3 regions of the Paenibacillus sp. SAF-068 genome follow, and region 1 is predicted to be linked to each of the others. Evidence: riboswitches for the same ligand, from Rfam matches in the RefSeq annotation. Region 1 holds a riboswitch; each other region holds the start of a gene.
The links. Region 1 has a riboswitch for S-adenosylmethionine ahead of ACTHPG_RS21600 (methionine ABC transporter ATP-binding protein). Riboswitches for the same ligand answer to the same signal wherever they lie in the genome.
Positions count from the first base shown of each region.

Region 1 (5,044 bases):
GTAAGCGCACTGGCTGGATTGCTGTCCATTGCCTCGTTTGTTGCTTTTCTGCGGTTCGGCAAGTCACGCCGTGACCTGCAATTGTTTTCTTTCTTAACCTTGGTATTTGTGATCGTCCAGGGTATCATGGGGGCTTTTGCCGTCGTCTTCTCCCAATCGTCAGCAGTCATGGCACTGCATTTCGGCTTTGCACTGATTGCTTTTGCCAGTTCCCTAATGATGGCGCTGGGCATAAGGCAGGAGGCAAAAGATGGTGGGTTGGAGCGCCTGAATAAATACCCTCGGGTTAGTAAAAAATTCAGGAATCTGGTCTGGTTCTCCACCATTTACACCTATCTCGTGGTATACACAGGCGCATTTGTAAGCCATACGGATTCTGCCGGGGGATGTTCCGGATTTCCGCTCTGTAACGGGCAGATTATTCCTGAACTATCGGGTGGTGTAGCTGTTGCTTTTGCTCACCGTGCAGCTGCTGCGTCGCTCGTGATTGTTATTGCAATCTTGGGTCACTTCGCCTACCGTAATCATCCGGACAACAAGGAAATGCGTACCCTTGGCGTGGTATCCGTTGTTCTCATCCTGATGCAAGTCGTTATTGGTATTTTCATGATGGTGACAATGAACCGTCCGGAAGTATACATGTTCGTAGCTCTTGCTCATATGCTGGATATCGCCATATTGTTCGGAGTTTTGACGTATATGAGTTTCCTGGTGTACAAGCTGTATCGCCCGGTTAATCGGTTTTAGATATAGATTCATTCATTTTAAAAGTACTTGAACTAAATAGAAAGTCCACCATCCAGTGATGTACATCATTGGACAGGTGGACTTTGTTTGATGTCAGGGGGATCAGGGCAACCTATGGCAAGCAGCAATTACACGGAATGGATGAAGTGTTACGGTGATGAATTCTTGTTGAATTGGAAAAGAGGAGGTTGTATATGCTGCGAACGTTGCTGGGGGAAAAACCGCGTGTCAATGAAGGTAAATTGAAGGAAGCGATGGACGCAATGGCGCATACGCTTGAGCTATTTCAGCGACAAATGCATGTAGACCATGATCCCACGCACGACTATCGGAAATTGTATGTGTGGACTCAGGGACTCATCTCCTCACTGGATGAACTGGAGCAAAGCTGCTTCGCTGCTGCTCATTTTCGCAAAAAGGTCGTTGCAGGCTCAACGGACGACATGACGCCTGCTGAAAAAGCCGAGTATGCACGGTATGTGTATTTCTACAAAGATGGCTTCATTCGCTGCTTTGCCATTCTGGATAAAGTCGGCACCGTATTAAATGAAATATTCCAGTTGAATACCTCAAATACAAAAGCGCATTTTTCTTATTTTACGGTGTTAAGGCAGTTTGATTATGCAAGAGAGCATCATGAGCTTGCATTGCGATTGATTCAGATCAAGGATTCCTATCGGGAGCCGATGAGCAAGCTGCGTAAACGACGTAATATGGAGATTCACTACATGAACTCGGAAATGCACGATGACCTATGGCAGCTTCACCAGACGTTGCAGGGTAAAGTGAAGTTGGAGGATCTGAATCAGCATGTGCAGGAAATGCGTCAAGGCGTGGATATGGTCTGTGAAACGTTAACAACCTCTTATCGTTATATCAATGATATATGGAAAAGAAATAATTCCCTTTGACAAATCGGAATACTTGGAATATACTGAGTCTCAATTAGAAAGTTATAATTTTGACGAAGATTGAACCGATAACTCTAAAGATACGTTCACATTATAAAGCATAAACTACATGAACTTATAAAATCCTACAACAACATATTTCTTATCGAGAGCGGCGGAGGGACAGGCCCGATGAAGCCCGGCAACCGATTTGTAACCGACATGATACATGTATCATTCGTTATAGATGTTAGGTGCTAATTCCTACAAAATGGTGCAAGGCACGATTTTGGCAGATGAGAAGGTATATTCTTTCACGTGAAGAGCCCTCTTTGTATCTGCAAAGGGCTCTTTTTTGTACTTTAAGGGGAGTTTTCCTTTAGATCGGGTAAAGATACATGTAGGTGGTTGGAAAGGGGCAAGTGCGATTGATTGAATTAAAAGGTTTAACGAAAACGTACGGCAAAGGAAAAAAAGCTACAACTGCGTTATCCGAGCTGAATTTGAACATCCAAAAGGGTGAAATCTACGGCGTGATTGGCCATTCCGGAGCGGGTAAGAGTACATTGATTCGCTGTATTAATTTGCTGGAAAGGCCTACGGAGGGCGAAGTATGGGTTGATGGGATCAACCTGACAGAGCTGAGCAAAACCGAGTTGCAGCAACAGAGACGCAAAATCGGGATGATTTTCCAACATTTTAATCTGTTATCCTCGGCAACGGTATATGACAATGTGGCTTTTCCACTAAAGCTTGTGAATACGCCCAAGGATGCCATTGATCGCAAAGTGAAGGAAATGCTCAATCTGGTCGGTCTGGAGAATCACAGCAACAAATATCCAGCTCAACTATCGGGTGGACAAAAACAACGTGTAGGGATTGCGAGAGCACTTGCGAGTGATCCGAATGTACTTCTCTGTGATGAGGCTACTTCAGCACTTGATCCGCAGACGACAAATTCAATCCTGAAGTTATTGCTCGACATTAACGAAAAGTACAACCTTACGATTGTGCTGATTACACATGAAATGCATGTCATTCAGAACATCTGTGACAAGGTGGCTGTCATTCATCAAGGCGGCATTGTGGAGCAGGGACCTGTAACGGAAGTGTTCCTGAAGCCGCAGCATGCCATTACGCGGGACTTCATGATGCGTGACCATGAAGCAGGACTGGCTCTGGAAGAGACCGCTCTGGCGAATGCAGGCGTTGAACTGCAGATAGGGGTTGCTTCCAAACTTGTGAAGATATCCTTTCTGGGGAACAAAACGTATGAAGCGATTTTGTCCAGGACGGTTCGTAAGACGGGTGTGGATTTTGCCATCCTGCAAGGGACGATCTCTACGATTAAACAGGTTCCTTATGGTCAGCTGACCGTTCGGTTCGAGGGTGATTCCAAAGCAATTGATCGGACGATATCCGAATTAACCGCTGAGGGACTTGATGTGGAGGTGCTACGTTAGATGGATTTTTCAACCGTTCGTTGGGAAGAGGTTGGTAAAGCTTCCATTGAGACACTGCAAATTCTGGGTGTATCAGGCCTGTTCACCGTTATCTTTGGTTTACCGCTTGGAGTTCTGCTGTTCATGACAGCCCGATCTGCTTCGATCAAGGCACGGACATTCTACACGATACTATCCCTGATTGTTAATATTTTGCGCTCGGTACCATTTATCATATTGATTGTTGCTCTTATTCCATTCACTCGTATACTGGTCGGTACAGCTACGGGGGTTCTCGGCGTAATACCTCCTTTGGTTATTTCTGCAGCTCCTTACTTTGCTCGATTGGTGGAGACGACGTTGCGAGAAGTTGATCGGGGGGTAATTGAAGCGGCTCAATCGATGGGGGCATCCACCGGACAGATTGTAAGGCGGGTATTGCTGCCTGAGGCACTGCCTGGTTTGCTCGCCGGGATAACAATCACCATCGTTACGCTAGTCTCTTATACGGCAATGGCGGGCATGGTTGGTGGTGGAGGTCTGGGAACGCTGGCAATTAATTATGGGTATTATCGTTATCAAAATGAAATCATGATTATATCCGTAGTATCGATGATTATTCTCGTGCAAATTCTCCAGATGGCTGGAGATCGCTTGGTTACATTTTTCACCAGGAAATAACACATAGATAACATGATGGTTATGCATTGATGCGGATGCCACATGAAAAAATGATTAGAGAAGGGGTTTTACACATGAAAAAATGGTCTTTCGCTCTACTTAGCCTTATGCTGATTGCGGTTCTCGCAGCTTGCGGTAACAACAAGGACGCTGATAGCGGCGCAGATAATTCAGCAGGTGCACCGCGTACGGTTGAATTGAAAGTTGGAGCTTCACCTACACCACACGCAGAGATTCTGGAAAGCATCAAGCCTGAACTGGAAGCACAAGGGATTCGTTTGCAAGTTGTTACGTTTAATGACTATGTTCAACCCAACCAGCAACTTGCTGATAAAAAATTGGATGCAAACTTCTTCCAGCACCAGCCTTACCTGGATACAGAGAATAAGGAACGTGGATTCAACCTCGTTGCTGTAACTCCTGTTCATGTTGAACCTTTTGGCGGATACTCCAAAAAGATTAAGTCTTTGGATGAATTGGCTGACGGTGCAAAAGTAGCCATTCCAAATGACCCATCCAATGGGGGACGTGCTCTGTTGTTGCTGGCGAAGGAAGGCATCATTACGCTGAAAGACAACACGAATATCACATCTACGATTCAAGATATCACAGCCAATCCGAAGAACCTGGATATCATCGAGCTGGATGCAGCCATGATGCCTCGTCAATTGGATGAAGCGGATCTGGTATTCATCAACGCTAACTATGCGCTTGAAGCGAACCTGAATCCGGCGAATGATGCGTTGCTGATCGAAGATCTGCAAGGTAACCCATACGCGAACATCCTCGTTTCCCGTGAGGACAACAAAGATGCAGATGCAATTCAGAAATTGGCTGCTGCCTTGCACTCCGAAGAAGTGAAAACATTTATTAAAGAACGTTATAAAGGAGCGGTTGAACCTGCTACTGAATAATTCGAATGTTATGTATAATATGATGTGAAGCTTGTAAGAAGAGGATGTCCCCTAAGTCATGAATATGACGGAAGGACATCCTCTTTTTGCGTTATTTTGTTTAAGAACCTGATACACGCTAAGTCATAGTTTTTCTGATTTATCAGCGTTGGAGTGATGTCCAGATTCCCGGTAATAAGACAATTCATTCTGATCAGCATACTGCTGTTCATCCGCTTCCTGCAGGTACGTCCTCTCGGAGGGAGAGAGTTTTCTTCTTCTCCATTTGAGCTTTTGATTTTGTATCTAATCCAACCAATTAGTCCAAGGACGACAACCAGCATCAAGGCCCATCCTTTTTTGAGCAGAAGCAGAATACTGAATTTTTGGG
Region 1 is NZ_JBQCJX010000004.1:65,972-71,015, forward strand. It holds gene ACTHPG_RS21590 (COX15/CtaA family protein) at 1-747, shown strand, start outside; gene ACTHPG_RS21595 (Cthe_2314 family HEPN domain-containing protein) at 942-1,658, shown strand; SAM riboswitch class I at 1,798-1,940, shown strand; gene ACTHPG_RS21600 (methionine ABC transporter ATP-binding protein) at 2,066-3,100, shown strand; gene ACTHPG_RS21605 (methionine ABC transporter permease) at 3,101-3,760, shown strand; gene ACTHPG_RS21610 (MetQ/NlpA family ABC transporter substrate-binding protein) at 3,835-4,674, shown strand; gene ACTHPG_RS21615 (DUF2167 domain-containing protein) at 4,731-5,044, opposite strand, start outside.

Region 2 (5,044 bases), on a different contig from region 1:
CCGGGCGCTGGATCGCCTACATACTGGGTTGTGCGACAATTTTGTATTTTATGATCATTGCAGCATTCGAAATTAGAGTCATGGCCGATGTCACGGGGATGTATCTGCTTGAGCGTACGCCTACATGGGCTATTGTGATGGTTTTTATGTGGATAGGTATCTATATGATCTCCGGTGGGCTTGTGGTCATTATTCGCGTGTTTGAGATTATCCTGCCGATTACCTTAATTATATTCGTCATGGAGATATTGCTCAGCAATCAGCTATTCGAGATTAGTAACCTCAGACCCGTATTGGGTGAGGGTATCATGCCTGTGATCAAAGGGCTGAAACCATCGCTACTCTCGTATACCGGGTACGAAGTCATGTTAGTCGTTACTGCATATATGCAAGATCCGAAGAAAAGCAACAAGGCCATGACATGGGGGTTAACTATCTCTACAATGATATATCTGATCACTGTTGTAATGGTCGTAGGCAGTCTATCCTTGGATGGAATTAAGACCAGAACGTGGCCAACATTGGATCTTGTCCGAAGTTTTGAGATACAGGGACTGATATTTGAACGATTCGAATCGTTATTGCTGGTGATCTGGATTATGCAAATTTTCTCGACATTTGCCATTACCCATTACTGTGCTTCTGTAGGAATCCGGGATTTGTTTCGGGCAAAGAAGATACGCAGGATTATGTATGCCCTGCTTCCATTCATTTATCTGACGGCAATGATGCCTAAAACTGTATTTGAAACTTTTGCACTTGGCGATATGCTAGGTAACGCATCTGTAGTGTTGTTCGCGATATTACCTCTGATATTGCTGCTTATTAGCATAATTCGCAAAAAAGGAGGCAAACACGCATGATTTCATTCCGCATGTGCTTACGAGTAACTTGTGCTTTGTTCATCCTGTGTATAGTATCAGGTTGCTGGAGCAGTCGGGAGATAGAAGATCTGAGTTTGTATGTAGGTCTCGGAATTGACGTTGGACAAGAGACCGAATTCGAGAAGAAGATTTCAGAGCAGGGCGGGCATTATCCCAAACAAAACAATGTCACAGCAACCGTTCAGATTGCCCCTGGGAATTCGAGCAGTCAAAAAAGTCAACAATCTGGTTCACCCTCTTCTGGAAAAGAGTCTTATTCCAATGAGCGGCTTACAGGAGATTCCATGTTGCAGATTTTTCGTCAGTTTTCTTTGCGGCGAGATCGTCCGCTCATTGGACATCATCTAAAGGTTATCGTGATCTCCAAGGATATTGCCAAAAAGTATGGACTGGATCAACTGCTCGATTTTGTACTCCGGGATAACGATATTCGACCAAACTGTCTCGTACTGATTAGTCATCAGCGAGCGGTTGATGTACTAACCTCAGATGATCCTTCCCGTATTCCTGCATTTTACCTTACAGGCATTACGAACAATTCATACATTTCCAACAAGATTCTGGAACCCGTTTCGCTGGCAAAACTGGATGCACAGATGCAGTCCGGTTCCAGTTTCCTGCTCCAAAATGTGCTGAATGCAAGTGGCGAGGATAAGTTCTCCGGAGGCAGCATATTTGCTGCAAAAACAACCAAATTTCTGGGGGAACTCAGCCAAACTGATGTGGAAGCTCTGTCCTGGCTTATGCCTAAAGAACGAGGTGGTGTTATAAAGACATATAGTAAGGAGGGATTCACGGTACTTTATGAAATCAAGAAGAAGAAAACCAAAATCATTCCCAAGGTTATTGGCGATGATATCTCGTTCCATGTAAAGGCAGAGTCTGAAGGATGGCTAATGGAGGATTGGCGAGCACCGGAAGAGGAGGAAAAGGGTGCATATCTGAAAGAATTGGAAAAGGATTTTGCTGAACTGGTCGACCAACAGATCAAACAGTTACTGTATAAGCTCCAGCACACCTACAAAGTTGATGTTGCTGATTTCCGCGATAGCATCCGTATTAAATATCCAAAAACGTGGAAGAAGGTTAAAGGGAACTGGGATGAAATCTTTGCCACTGTACCCATCACGTATGAGGTCAAGACCAACATCATCAATCCGGGGTCTTCTACGGAATAGCGTGGAATGTGAACACGACGGTATTTAAATATTGACACATTCATGATCAATCGCTATATTTATAAAAAATCATTTTCTTATCCAGAGAGGTGGAGGGACTGGCCCTTAGAAACCTCAGCAACAGATCTGAAGGATACTGTGCTAATTCCAGCGGGTGAACAGCCTGATAGATAGGAGCGTTTGTTTTTATTTGTCAGTAACGGCGCACTCTTTAGGCAGAGTGGGTCTTTTTTTGTTTTTCTGGATGAAGAAGTAGGGAGCAGCAAGTATGGAGAACAACAATGACAAAGGGCATTTTCAGCGGAAAATGCAGGCACGGCATGTGATCATGCTCTCTCTCGGCGGAGTCATTGGAACGGGATTATTCCTGAGCTCAGGTTATACGATCCAGCAGGCGGGGCCTCTGGGCACCATTCTGTCCTATCTGATCGGAGCCATCGTGGTATATCTGGTCATGCTCTGTCTTGGTGAACTGTCTGTTCACATGCCGGAGACGGGGGCATTTCATAGTTATGCAGCCAAATATATCGGGCCAGCAACAGGCTACACGGTAGCTTGGTTGTACTGGTTAACCTGGACCGTTGCACTGGGTTCTGAATTTACGGCTGCCGGTCTGTTGATGCAGCGCTGGTTCCCATCGGTAAACGTATGGATATGGAGCGCGCTTTTTGCACTGATGATCTTTCTGTTCAATGCGTTAACGGTGAAATTATTCGCAGAATCCGAATTCTGGTTCTCATCTGTCAAAGTAGTCACCATCGTAATATTCATTATTATCGGTGGTGCAGCCATGTTTGGGTTCATTCCGATGGCAGACTCTGAAGCGGCTCCGTTGCTGTCGAATATTACCGCATCCGGGTGGTTCCCTCACGGGGCTACAGCGATATTGATGACCATGCTTGCTGTAAACTTTGCATTCTCAGGCACTGAGTTAATCGGTATTGCCGCTGGGGAGACGGAGAATCCGGAAAAGACGATTCCCAAGGCTATTCATACCACACTGTGGCGTTTGGTTATTTTCTTCATCGGAACGATTGTGATCTTGTCGGCCTTGCTGCCCATGTCGGATGCCAGTGTATTGGAAAGTCCGTTTGTAGCCGTAATGGAGCGAGTGGGTGTTCCTTATGCAGCAGATATCATGAACTTTGTTATTCTGACGGCGATTCTCTCTGCTGCGAATTCAGGTCTGTATGCTTCGTCGCGGATGCTCTGGTCTCTGGCAGATAAAAAGACGATCTCTCCCTGGTTTGCCAAACTGACCAAACGCGGGGTACCGCTTAATGCACTTCTGATCAGTATGGTAGGTGGTCTGCTAGCTTTGCTGTCCAGCATCGTTGCGCCAGATACGGTATATATTACTCTTGTCTCCATCTCAGGTCTGGCTGTCGTTGCCGTATGGATGAGCATCAGCGCTTCCCAGTACATGTTCCGCAGACAATATATCCGGGAAGGACATGCGGTCAAAGATCTGGTCTACCGGACACCTCTGTATCCAGTGGTACCCATTGTTTCATTTATATTATGCCTGGCTTCATGCATAGGTATTGCCTTCGACCCGACACAGCGAATTGCGCTGTATTGCGGGGTTCCGTTTATCGCAGTATGTTACGCAGCTTATTATCTGACAGAACGTGTGAATAAGAAAAGAGGACAAGTACATGACGCAAGCACAACAGACTAACCCCATAGAACAGATTCTGCGTAAACATCCGGTCATGATTCTGGATGGAGCGCTGGCGACGGAACTCGAACAGCATGGATGTGATCTGGATGATCCGCTCTGGTCTGCCCGAGTGTTGCTTGAGAATCCGGATGTTATTGTTAAGGTCCATACGGATTATTTTCGAGCAGGAGCCGACTGTGCGATTACATCCAGTTATCAGGCGACAGTGGATGGCTTCCGCAAGAGAGGAATCGGAGAGCCGGATGCATTGGACCTGATTGGCAAGACGGTTAAACTGGCTGCAAAAGCGAGAGATGACGTATGGGCGGAATTGCAGGGTAACGGAGTTGAAAACAGGGAAGCCAAACTGGAAGGCAATCTAGTATCTGGCACGGAACGCCAAATGTCTGATATCTCGGAAACAGGGATCTTGGCTCGGCCACGACCGATGGTTGCTGCATCCGTTGGACCCTATGGCGCTTATCTAGCTGATGGTTCAGAGTATATCGGTCATTACGGGGTGACAGATGAGACATTGACTGCATTCCATCGTCCGCGGATGGCCGCGTTGCTTGAAGCGGGCGCTGATATTCTGGCTTTTGAGACGATTCCATCCTTGCAGGAAGCACAGGTGCTGGTAGATTTATTAAAGGAGTTTCCTCATGCGTATGCCTGGCTATCTTTCTCCTTAAAAGACGGGACGGCAATCAGCGAAGGCACACCGCTTGAGACCTGTGCACGATTGTTTGGTTCCGAGCCGCAGATTGCTGCAATTGGCCTGAACTGTGCTCCCATGGAAGTGGTGACGGAAGCCGTGAGTATTTTGAGCCGTGCCAGCGATAAACCGGTTATTGTGTATCCGAACTCGGGAGAAGTATACGATGCAGCAACGAAGACCTGGAGTGGTCAGGGTACCTGTGGCAGTATGAGTGATGCTTCGGAACAATGGGTAGCTGCGGGTGCAAAAATCATTGGCGGCTGTTGTCGAACTACCCCGCATCAGATTGGCGAACTTGCGAAGAAGTGGCGGAGCTGAGGTCTATTTAGCACAGCCAGACCTGCACAGAGAAGCCCTTTCTTATCTTATAAAGGATAGGAAAGGGCTTCTTCTGCATGAGCAATCTTCTTTGTACATGTTATTCGACGACAAGAATGCGCGGCGATGCCTGACGAATCACCTTGGACGATAACCAGGATCCTATAGCTGCGGCAAGTATACTCAGACAAGCAAAGAGTATAATGCCTCCCCAGTTCAGAATGAGAGGAATCTGCACGATACCATATCCCGATAGGACTTTTTCAAGTAACAGGGGGAGAAG
Region 2 is NZ_JBQCJX010000006.1:25,106-30,149, forward strand. It holds gene ACTHPG_RS24155 (spore germination protein) at 1-863, shown strand, start outside; gene ACTHPG_RS24160 (Ger(x)C family spore germination protein) at 860-2,062, shown strand; SAM riboswitch class I at 2,137-2,239, shown strand; gene mmuP (S-methylmethionine permease) at 2,331-3,743, shown strand; gene mmuM (homocysteine S-methyltransferase) at 3,721-4,761, shown strand; gene ACTHPG_RS24175 (ABC transporter permease) at 4,862-5,044, opposite strand, start outside.
Region 2: linked by a shared signal. The riboswitch ahead of mmuP (S-methylmethionine permease) and the one ahead of ACTHPG_RS21600 (methionine ABC transporter ATP-binding protein) in region 1 are both predicted to bind S-adenosylmethionine.

Region 3 (5,044 bases), on a different contig from region 1:
ATGAAGGTTTCTGTCCGTATCATGGCGACTGCCTCGAAGGCCTTGCAGCAGGCCCGGCCATTAACAAACGTTGGGAGCAACCGGCTTATGAACTGCCTGCAGATCATAAAGCATGGGAGATTGAAGCACATTATCTGGCACATGCCCTGATGAATTATGTTCTCATTCTCTCTCCGCAGAAAATCGTCATGGGTGGCGGAGTGATGAAGCAGGAGCACTTGTTCCCGATGGTTCGTAGCAAGTTGCAGGAGCTGCTTGCAGGATACGTTCAGCATCCGGCACTTCAATCCGAGATTGACGAGTATGTTGTTTCACCAGGACTTGGTGACAATGCGGGACTGTGTGGTTCGCTGGCGCTTGCCAAATTGGCGTTGAATAAGTAGATCAATAAAGGATTGACGAATTTTACCATTGTGGTATGATATGGGCAACAGCATAGCACGGTTGATGAGGAAGCACCTCTCTTGCATGGATTTTGCAGGAGAGGTGCTTTTTGTGCTGCCTATAGGTAGCTTAACTAACACGTATATGCTGAAAAGTTATAGGGAGGGAACGGAAAATGGAAGTCATTTTCATGAACAGATTGTCCAGAATGTCAGATCAGAATGCAGAGTATGCACAACTATGGATTGGGGAAGAGGAAGATAGTTGGCAGCTGGGATGGAGTCGCTACGAGGAAGGAGATCGTGAGGACAACATCTGGTATGAAGGGACTTCTTGGGAGGAACTGCTTCATATTTACCGTCATCAGCTTGCGATACAGATGAGTGAAGGGTACCGACCGCAGTTGCAGGGGTTATTTCATGAGAATGATGATCTGAAGTCACGCAGTTATGGTGGACAGCGGCTGCATTGTTACAGTGAGTTATACGGCAATGAACAGTTATATACGGATCTGTGCACATGGCGCAGGAAGAGAGCCGTGTCTGACCGGAAGGCACCGTATTTTATTGCAACGAATCGTCTGCTGCGTTTGATCAGTGCCTTTGTTCCTCAAACGATGGATGAACTGATACAACTGCCGGGTGTCGGGGAGAGCAAAGCAACCGACTATGGTGCGGAATGGATGGAGATTACCAATGGATTGGAGCGTTCAACGACATTCCCGCTGGAATGGGTCTACACGGCGCTGAAGGAAGAAGAGTATGAGAGCTGGTTATATAAGCAGAGAGAGCAGAAGTACAAACAGGAACTTGATAAGTTCACCACGCGCAAGCAGGTGCTTGAAGGCATGAAGGAAGGGTATACGTTAGAGGAGATTGTTCATCGATCCGGACTATCCCGACGAGAGTTGATTGAGTTGTTAGAGGCACTGGATCTCGAAGGGTATGACACCGATTGTCTTCTTGATGTGGAGCTGGCGGTGATGCCAGAGAACGAACAAGAAGCTGTATGGAGTGCGTATGAGGAGCTGGGAGATACGTTCCTGAAGCCAGTATTACATAAGGTGTATGGAGGAGAGAAGCCCGACGGAGGAAGTCTGGAGCAGGTCTATGAAAGACTGCGCATGATTCGAATTCGGTTTCGTAGGCATGCAGAGACAGAGCGGAACGTAGGTTAGTTGTAGGATATTAAAAAAGACGAGGCGGATCTCCAAGTGGAGCGCTTCGTCTTTGTTATTTCACAAGAGTTCATACCCAGTCTTTTTTGCGGAAAATGAAGAACATGCTCAGGCCCAGTGTAACCATCAGGCCAATCACAACAAAATAGCTGTATTTCCAGTTAAGCTCAGGCATATTCGTAAAGTTCATGCCGTATATACCGGTTATGACCGTCAGCGGCATGAAGACCGTTGTAATGGCGGTAAACACACGCATGATCTCATTCGCCCGGTTCGCAATACTGGATTGGTAGGCTTCTCGCAAGTTGCCCATCAGGTCCCGATACGTCTCAAAGGTCTCCGATATTTTTACAGCATTCTCATAGATGTCACTGAAATACTTTTGCAGTTGATCATCAATAAGACGCAGATCTTTTTTGTTCAGTGTATTAATGACCTCTTTCTGAGGTCCAAGCACTTTTTTCAACCATAGAATCTCACTGCGCAGCCCGATAATTTCATTCAGATGAGATTTTTTGGTATGCATCAGAATGTCTTCCTCAAGCTTCTCGATTCGAGCTTCAATCCGGTCACCTACGGTGAAATAATTATCAACGATCAAGTCAACCAGCAAATACAACAGCCGGTCCGGTGTGCTGATTTCCTGTTCCCACAGGATTGGTTTCAGTGTGCGCAATTCGCTGACCTTCTGCTTCGTAACACTAATGATAAAATGTCTGCCGAGAAACAGGTTGACTGCACGCAGAAATATCTCTTCATCATCGAAACGAATGCTGTTAATCACAATAAAATAATGGTTCTCATAAATTTCAATCTTCGGACGTTGTTCTTCGTCACTAAGACAGTCTTCCACAGCCAGATCATGCATCAAGAACAGCGGCTGAAGTACCGCCAAATCGTCTACGTCTGCATCAATCCAGTAAAATCCTTCCGCTGGTGGAGTCAGCGCCTGCTGAATGTCGTCCACCGGAATAAATACACCGTTGTTTACCAACCGGATTTTCATCGTTAATCTACTCCTTCTGCACCCGCCAAGTTGGCGGATATTATCATTATGGGCGCAAAAAGAACAAATCAGCCGGTCGGCAGCGGAGCCTGGAGATCAGGGCTGCGTTCAATATATGATCAAACGGAAGTCACGTCCCGCTGCCGGCATGCTGATGTCAATTCTCTATGCAGTTTGTCGGAATTCGGCTGCCAGTCAGGCCTCGGGTCGCCATCCATTTAATATGTCACCTCTCACATAAGGGTTTATAACACCTTGTTTAGTATACCGCTGGTACAAGGTGCTTTCAAGCGCAAAAATGTGTCTATTTCGCGCCCTGAGGCAGTGTATGACAACGGATGATGAACGGTTCCGATCTGGACAGCAGACATGGAACTGCAACTTGACGTGAGGGCATTAATGTAATAAAGTAGACGGTGAACCATATTAAATTACAATCTAATACAGCGAAATCTTATCAAGAGTAGGTGGAGGGACTGGCCCGATGAAACCCGGCAACCGGCGGTATACCGCACGGTGCTAATTCTTGCAGCGACCAAGTGTCAAGTGGCACTGTTGTAACTGAGAGATGAGAGAGGCGCATATCTATTTACATATGACCTTTCTCGAAATCCGAGGAAGGTCTTTGTCATATGCCCCGACTTCTCAGCAGTGATTTTCGCTAAGGAACTTGAGGTTGTATGTAACGTTGGATGGAAGAGCAATTCAATGTTTTTTACAAGCTCAAGGCAGTCTATAACTGTATTGATGTGAAGACATCAAACCAGCGTTAGCTGCATCTATCTATGCACAAGGAGGAGTTAGACTTACCATGCCAATCAAAATACCCGATACGCTACCCGCAAAAGAAGTACTTGAAGGAGAGAATATCTTCGTCATGGATGAAACTTCTGCCTATCAGCAGGATATTCGTCCGCTCCGTATCGCTATATTAAACCTGATGCCTACAAAGGAAACGACCGAAACACAATTGCTTCGTCTGGTCGGAAACACGCCCATCCAGGTGGATGTTGTTCTCGTACATCCCAAGTCTCACACATCGAAGAATACATCTCAGGAATATCTGGATTTGTTTTATAAAACCTTCGATGAGATTGAGCATCGCCGTTTCGATGGCATGATCATTACCGGTGCCCCTGTGGAACAGATGGATTTCGAAGACGTGAACTATTGGAATGAAATCCAGGAGATCTTCGAATGGACCAAAACCAATGTGACTTCGACCCTTCACATATGTTGGGCTTCCCAGGCAGGTTTATACCATCATTTTAACGTACCCAAAGTTGCACTTGATGAGAAATGTTTTGGCGTTTTCCCGCACACCATCAATAAACCACATGTTCCATTGTTGCGTGGATTCGATGAAGTATTCAACGTTCCACATTCCCGTCATACGGAAGTGAAACGAGAAGATATTGAAAAGAATGAGAATTTAGAGATTTTGGCTGAATCCGAGGAAGCGGGTATTTTCCTGGTTGCTACCAAAGACGGCAAACAAATTTTCGCCACAGGACATGCCGAGTATGACCCGTTCTCATTAAAGTGGGAGTATGATCGGGATGCAGCCAAAGGGTTGGATATCGCACTACCTAGACATTATTATCCGAACGACGACCCATCCCGTGTGCCACCAGCTACTTGGCGCGCTCATGCCAACTTATTATTCTCTAACTGGCTCAATTACTATGTGTATCAAGAGACACCTTACGATATTGGCCCGCAAATCTAATCGAGATTACAGGAGGATGCAGCAATGGAAGACAACAACAAGTTGAAAATCGAAAGCCGCTTAGCACAAATTGGGTCCATCAATGAACCGGTAACAGGCGCCATTAACTTTCCGATCTATCAATCCACTGCGTTTCGCCACCCGAAGCTTGGACAAAGCACGGGGTTTGATTACATTCGTACGACGAACCCAACCCGTAAAGTATTGGAAGAAGCAGCCGCGGCGCTGGAGTCCGGTGATGCAGGCTTTGCGTGTAGTTCGGGTATGGCCGCACTGCAAACGATCTTTGCCATGTTTGGTCAAGGGGATCATCTGATTGTATCGCTGGATCTGTACGGTGGAACCTATCGTCTGCTTGAACGCATCCTGTCTCGTTTCGGTGTAACGGCCAGTTATGTGGACACGAATGACCTTGCAGCACTGGAGAAGGTTCGTCAGCCGAATACCAAAGCTGTATTTATTGAGACACCAACCAATCCACTGATGATGATCACCGATGTGGAAGCCGTTGCTTCCTGGGCGAAAAGTTACAACCTGTTGACCATTGTTGACAACACGTTGTTGACTCCATTTTTCCAACGTCCGATTGAACTGGGTGCCGATATCATCATTCATAGCGCTACCAAATATCTGGGCGGACACAATGATGTGCTGGCTGGACTAATTATTACCAAGGGTGAGGCACTGTCTGCAGAGATGGCATTCCTGCATAATTCCATTGGAGCGGTTTTGTCTCCGAGTGACTCCT
Region 3 is NZ_JBQCJX010000001.1:918,935-923,978, forward strand. It holds gene ACTHPG_RS04130 (ROK family protein) at 1-383, shown strand, start outside; gene ACTHPG_RS04135 (HRDC domain-containing protein) at 560-1,561, shown strand; gene corA (magnesium/cobalt transporter CorA) at 1,632-2,567, opposite strand; SAM riboswitch class I at 3,019-3,142, shown strand; gene metA (homoserine O-acetyltransferase MetA) at 3,379-4,296, shown strand; gene ACTHPG_RS04150 (PLP-dependent transferase) at 4,321-5,044, shown strand, end outside.
Region 3: linked by a shared signal. The riboswitch ahead of metA (homoserine O-acetyltransferase MetA) and the one ahead of ACTHPG_RS21600 (methionine ABC transporter ATP-binding protein) in region 1 are both predicted to bind S-adenosylmethionine.